DNA from 2 places in the Aminobacter sp. LjRoot7 genome. Region 1 is predicted to be linked to the other one. Evidence: riboswitches for the same ligand, from Rfam matches in the RefSeq annotation. Region 1 holds a riboswitch; the other holds the start of a gene.
The links. Region 1 has a riboswitch for cobalamin ahead of ACSQ3E_RS23875 (CbiX/SirB N-terminal domain-containing protein). Riboswitches for the same ligand answer to the same signal wherever they lie in the genome.
Positions count from the first base shown of each region.

Region 2: another riboswitch for cobalamin. It lies ahead of ACSQ3E_RS00990 (DUF1636 family protein); the one in region 1 lies ahead of ACSQ3E_RS23875 (CbiX/SirB N-terminal domain-containing protein).

Region 1 covers NZ_CAXUPX020000010.1:34,565-37,729, forward strand. Annotated here, with positions in the region: gene ACSQ3E_RS23865 (cupin domain-containing protein) at 596-952, opposite strand; gene ACSQ3E_RS23870 (hypothetical protein) at 1,121-1,444, shown strand; cobalamin riboswitch at 1,521-1,712, shown strand; gene ACSQ3E_RS23875 (CbiX/SirB N-terminal domain-containing protein) at 1,820-2,350, shown strand; gene ACSQ3E_RS23880 ((2Fe-2S) ferredoxin domain-containing protein) at 2,357-2,629, shown strand; gene ACSQ3E_RS23885 (hypothetical protein) at 3,041-3,165, shown strand, end outside.
Region 2 covers NZ_CAXUPX020000001.1:198,587-201,751, reverse strand. Annotated here, with positions in the region: gene cobN (cobaltochelatase subunit CobN) at 1-438, opposite strand, end outside; gene cobW (cobalamin biosynthesis protein CobW) at 453-1,490, opposite strand; gene ACSQ3E_RS00990 (DUF1636 family protein) at 1,487-1,921, opposite strand; cobalamin riboswitch at 1,959-2,161, opposite strand; gene ACSQ3E_RS00985 (winged helix-turn-helix domain-containing protein) at 2,157-3,165, opposite strand, start outside.

The DNA.
Region 1 (3,165 bases):
CTTGCTGAATCAAGAATGGGTAAACTTGAGGCGCATCGGGGGAAACACGTCGTGATAAAATTCGTAATGATGGGGTCAGGTGTTCGAGTCACCTAAGCGGCACCATTTTTCCCTTGTAAAACAGCAACTTACACAAACTTTCATGGATCTCCCAAGCGGGAAAATCCGGTCTTCTGCCCGTGGGAAAACCCCTTGAATGTGCTAGAGTGCGCTCGTCGCTCGGCCAAGCCGCCGCGAATAGAACTGGAATATGTGCGCCGCCTCAAGTGCTCGGGCGGCGCGTTTTTTGGTAGCTAGCAGACTGCGCTAGTGTGCGGTCAAAGCAACGACCGCCGTAAGGTAACCAAGGCCAATAATGAGGTACGCGATTTGCAGTGCGGTCATCTTGTGCGAGTCACCTGTTGAAAGATGACCTTCTAGATATCATCTCGATTTCGCGTTCGCGGCCCCAAATAATGAGCCGTTCCCCAAATTCCCTCTATTCACAATTGATGGCCGGTTATCCACAGCAGGGTGCATTAACATCCTCGCGTGCCTTGACACGCGTAACGGCTCCCTAAACCCCGCGATGAGTGACGTGAAATACCTTGAGCTTCTACGAGCCAAGCGTGACGACGAAGTGCTTCGTCACCGGCTCGATGATCTTCCAGGTTCCCTTGAAATCCGCCTCGACGACGAACGCGTCGCCTGGCCCGACCTCGACGGGTTCGCCGCCATCAGGCGTGATGATGATGCGGCCCGAGATCATGTGGACGAACTCATAGTCGGTGTAGCTCGCATGGTAGGTGCCGGGGGTGGCCTGCCACGTTCCCGACAGCACCTTGCCGTCCTTGGTCGTGTGCTGGACGGTGGTTTTCATCGTCGGTTTTCCGTCGACCACCACCCAACCGGGCAGGTCACTGGAGTCGCCGCCTTCCGGCTGGCCGAATTTGAGGATGGTTGTGTTCGCCATGGTATTTTCCTCCCTTTTAGACGCCTCTGCATAGCCGATGCGAATCATTCAGGCAATTTTGTTTCCTGATAATAAAGTGCATTCCGTCACTGGCATGTCTTGCAGCCGCTGTCTTGCGGAATCACCGCTGTCGGTGTTGATGGGTGGATGTTTAGCAAGGACTTATAGATGAAGGCCAAACTGCTCGCCGCCGTGACGATGCTCGCAGTCGCGGGCTGTGCATCCCAGCCCGTCGACCATGCCACGACACTCTCGCCCCAGGATCCAAAATGGCGATCCGCCGAATGTGCGCAGGCCCGGGCAGCGGCGGCGAACTACGCGGCCAGCGAGAAAGAGACCATGAGCGTATCGGCAGGGCTGCTTCTCGGCCCATACGGGCTCGGCATCGCAATGGCCGGCAAGCAGCATCAGGCCAAGATGCGCAAGCAATTCGCCCGCGACATGCATCTGAAATGCTCGAGCAAGCCCCTTCCGGCCAGCCTGGCGAGATAGCGCTGACATCGCCGACAGCACGGCCTGACCTCGTCATGACCTCCGATGGTCCCTTGACTTGCCTCCGCCCGCCTATAGCTTGCCGCTCGGTTATGGTTCTTCCGCTTTCGGGCGGAAGCTAAGAGGGAATTCGGTGCAACACCGAAGCTGCCCCGCAACTGTAAGCGGCGAGCCGCATTGCAGATATTGTCACTGGCCAACGGGCCGGGAAGACAGGCGATGAAGCCGGGACCCGCGAGCCAGGAGACCTGCCTACCGAGTGACGTTCCGTGGGCGGGGTGTACCACCGGAGCGCAGGTTCGTGCAGGCGGCCATCGCCTGTCACGACATGCGTTGCGACAATCCCCGACCGCGATCAGGCCAGGAATCGATCGTTTGCCGATAGCTGAAATTGAGACTGCCTCGTCACAGCCCAAACGCGCCGTCGTGCTCGTCGCCAAGTCCGCCTTTGCCGCTGCTCCCTACAGGCAGATGCAGCGCCTCGCCGACCTCGCCGCGGCTTTGCCTGGCGTCGACCACGCCAGCTTCGGCTTCACCGAGCAGGGCACACCGTCGTTGCGCGAGGCGCTCGTGGCACTTCGCCAGGCCGAATTCTCCGACGTCCTCCTGCTGCCGCTGATGCTGCCGATCGAGCCGAGCTTCACCGCCTGGCTGACCAGGTCGCTGCGCCGCTGGCAGGCCGAGGAGGGCGGCGCCTGGCCGAATGTGCGCATTGCGCAGGGCCTCGCCGACAGCCCGCTGTTGCCGGCACTGATGGCCGAGCTCGTCGTCGGCGCCGATGTGGCGGCACCTGTTCCGCCGCTCGAAAAACTTGCGCCCGAGGGCTCGCTGGTGCCGGCGCAGAAACGCCGCGTGCTGGTCTGCCAGGGCGGCCCGTGCAATGCCGCCGGCGCCGACCTGATCTAGGGCCACCTGCGCAACCAGCAGGACAGGCAGAAACTGCGTGTCACCGGTGACGGCACGATGACTGCCAAATCGACCTGCCTCGGCCCCTGCAACCTCGCGCCCGTGCTGCAGGTTTTTCCCGAAGGCACCTATTATGGCGGTGTCACCGAGGCCGCCGTCGACCGCATCGTCACAGAACATCTGCTCGGAGGCGCAGTGGTCGACGACTTCGCCTACCAGCCCACCGGCCGCAAACAGGTGCTGCGGCCGGCGCCAGCATCCGAAAACACCAAGGGATAGCGGCGTTCCGCCACCATCAGCTGCTTGTCACGCGCTCCTTTTGGAAGAATACGGTGCGACGCCGCCAATGGCTCATCCGGCACACCGCTGATGCACCCAGAAAAAGCCAGGATGGAGCCATCTGTCGATATCTGACAATAGCCTTCGCCAGCCTGCCGCAAACCGTTGCGACGTGAGCGTGGCACGGCGAGCTGGACTTCGACACGAAGCCCGCCACCACCATCTGTGGTCGCATCAGGCGTGTTGAATATTCCCACGGGCTGACGTAACAGACCGGCTGCAAGGCACGTAAAATCCCTACCGCGTGTAGCCTGGATCAGCGAGTTGTGTGTGACGGACTATCATCTGCCTACAGATCCTGCGTCGCCTTCGAGCATATCGGCCAACAGGCAGTGCCTTCTGGTTTTGGGCATGCATCGCTCCGGCACCAGCGCGCTTACCCGCATGCTTGGGCTGCTGGGCATCGACCTGCCCAAGACGCCGCTAGGCGGCAATGAAACCAATCTGACCGGACACTGGGAACCAGAGCCCGTCGT
Region 2 (3,165 bases), on a different contig from region 1:
GCCCTCGCGGAAATAGCCGAGCAGGGCGTCGAGTTCGGTGCGCGGCAGGGTCGAGGCCTCGATCAGCCTGAGATCCTCGTCGTGGCTTTCGCCCGGCAAGAGCGCCAGCGCGATGCCTTTTTCGCGCGCCATCGCGGCAAGCTGGTCGCAGCCGTAGCGCCACCAGTCGTGGCCGCCGAGAATGCGGACGAGGATGACCTTGGCGTGGCAGGCGACGCTGTCGATCCAGAGATCGACCGACATCGGATGGCGGAGGTCGCGCAGGCTGGCGAGCCGCATCGACGGCAGGTTTTCGGCATCCGCCTTCCAGGCGCTGGCGAGGCCGGCCAGATCGCTGTCGGTGAAGGACAGCGCCACCACATCCGCAGGCTTCTGCCTGAGGTCGACAGGCTCGATCAGGTCATCGAGCGAGGCGGAGGTGGTGGTGAGGATGTGCATCCAACCTGTCCGGTTCAGCCGACCAGGATACGCTCGATGGCCGGGCGGTCGAGGCCCTTGAGGCCGATAACGACCAGGCGCGAGCGTCGGTCGTCCCCGGCGGCCCAGGCACGGTCGTAGTAGTGGTTGACGCGCGGACCGACAGCCTGGACGAGCAGGCGCATCGGCTTGCCGCCGACGTCGACGAAGCCCTTTACACGCAACACGTTTTCTTCTTCGGCGGCGGTGGCGACGCGCTTCGCCAGTTCGTCGGGGTTGGCGATCGACGGGATTTCGATGACGAAGGTGTCGAAGTCGTCGTGCTCGTGGTCGAAGGCGCCGTCGTGATGGGTCTTGCGGTTTTCGATGTCGTCCTCGACGGCGAGGCCGAGGCCGAGCAGAACCGACGGATCGACCTTGCCATGCGCCGACGGCACGATCTTGACGGCGCGTGCCAGGTGCTCGCGAACGATGGCGGTGGCGCGGGCGTGACCGGCTTCGTCGAGCAGGTCGCTCTTGGACAGGATGATGAGGTCGGCGCAGGCGACCTGATCCTCGAACACTTCTTCGACCGGGTCGTCGTGGTCAAGCGAATCGTCTGCGCTGCGCTGGGCGGCAAGCGCTTCCATGTCGGAGGCGACCTTGCCTGCGGCCAGCGCGGGGCCATCGACAACGGCGATGACGCCGTCGACCGTCACGCGGCTCTTGACCGTCGGCCACTGGAAGGCTTGGACCAGCGGCTTGGGCAGCGCCAGGCCCGAAGTTTCGATCAGGATGTGGTCAACCCTTGGCGTAAGCGACAGGATCTGGTCGAGGGCCGGGACAAAGTCGTCGGCGACGGTGCAGCAAATGCAGCCATTGGCCAGCTCGACGATGTTTTCCTCCGGGCAGGCATCGACGCCGCAGCCCTTGAGAATCTCGCCGTCGATGCCGACATCGCCGAACTCGTTGACGATGATTGCGAGGCGCTTGCCCTTGGAGTTCTCAAGGATGTTGCGCAGCAGAGTGGTCTTGCCGGCGCCGAGAAAGCCGGTGACGACGGTGCAGGGAACGCGTTCGACGGAGGCGGTCATGTGTCTTCCTTGATGAGAGCAAGTGGTGGGATGCGCGCGATAAGCCCGCGCTTGAGGCTGTCGGGACGACCGCGCCAGGGGATCAGGCCGTCGGTCGAGGTGGCGAAGAGTTTTGCGCCGGCGACGAGATCGTCGCCCGAATTGGTGTTGAGATCGCCGAAGACGTAGCTCCACGCGCCGTCGCGGATCAGTGCTGCGCTGAGGCGGCGCTTGCAGTTGCCCAGGCACTCGACGCTGCGCACGGCGATCTCGCCATTGGCGGCGAGGCGGGCGTGTTCGGCAAGCTGGGCGCCGGCGCGGGGATGGGCGTCCGAGCCGGTTTCGTCGCGGCAAGAAGAGCAGACGAGAATGGTCACGTCGCATGAGCGCGCGTCGGCTGCATCGCAGGATGCGTCGGCTGATGCGACCGGAAGGTTGTCGTCGAAGTCCAAATCCAGGCTCCTTGCCCGGGGCACCCGCCAGGCGATCGGATCAATGTCTGCGACGGCAGGTCTCCTGGCTTGCGGATCGTCGCCTTCGCTCGCCTTCCCGGGAAAATCCCAGTGGTCTTCGAGCTTGGCTCTTCGCTCACAGTTGCGGGGACAGCCGCGGATTTGACGCCACCGGCGCGCACCGCATTCCCTCTTAGCCTTCGCCGTTGCGGGCGAAGGACCGTCTGTGGGCGATTTAGGCTTTCGCGAGGGGTGGAGTCAACGAGGCGGAGCGACCCGCAATGTCGCTCAGGCCGGGTCCAAGGTCGCCGGCGGGCGTCACCTCGATGCGCTCGAGGCCGAGCCAGCCGCGCATTTGCTGGAGTTCTTCGTAAAGTTCGGCTGCGGTTTCCGGCGGAGCACAGGGCTCTGCATAGGCGGCGTGGACGCGCAGGATACCCGCCGGACGGTCGGCCTTCAGGTCGATGCGGGCGACGATGCGCTCGCCCAGAAGGAAGGGAAGGACGTAGTAGCCGTACTGGCGCCTCTCCGCCGGGGTGTAGATTTCGATGCGGTACCGGAAGTCGAACAATTGCTCGGCACGGGTGCGCTCGAAGACGAGCGGATCGAAGGGCGCAAGCAGGGCGCGTGCATGGATCTTGCGCGGAATGCGGGCATCGGCGTGGAGATAGGCCTGCCGGTCCCAGCCTTCGACACGGACGGGAATCAGTTCACCCAGTTCGACCAGCTCTTCGAGCCGGCCCTTCATGTCGGCGGGCGACAGGCGGAAATAGTCGCGCAGGCAGATGCCGGTGGCGACGCCGTGGGCGCGGGCGGAGATTCGCAGCAGTTCGCGATGCGCGTCCTCAGCTTGTGGGACAGGCCGGTCGTAGATGTCGGCCGGGAGCACGCGCTCTGGCAGGTCGTAGAGGCGTTCGAAGCCGCGGCGCGAATGGGTGGTGATGCGGCCGGCCCAGAACAGCCACTCGAAGGCATGCTTTTCCTGGCTCCAGCCCCACCAGCCGCCGGAGCCCTTCGAGCCTTCGATGTCGGAAGCGGCGATCGGACCGCGGTCGACCACCTGGCGAAAGATCTCTTCTATATAGGGCCTGTTCGCACGGCCGAACTTGGCAAGCCCGCCATACATGCCGTCCTCTGCCCGCGCCATGCGCCAGCGCAACAGCGGAAAGGTCTCCAGTGGCAGCAGCGACGCTTCATGCGCCCAGTATTCGAACAGCATGCGCTTCTTCGGGGCCATGGCATCG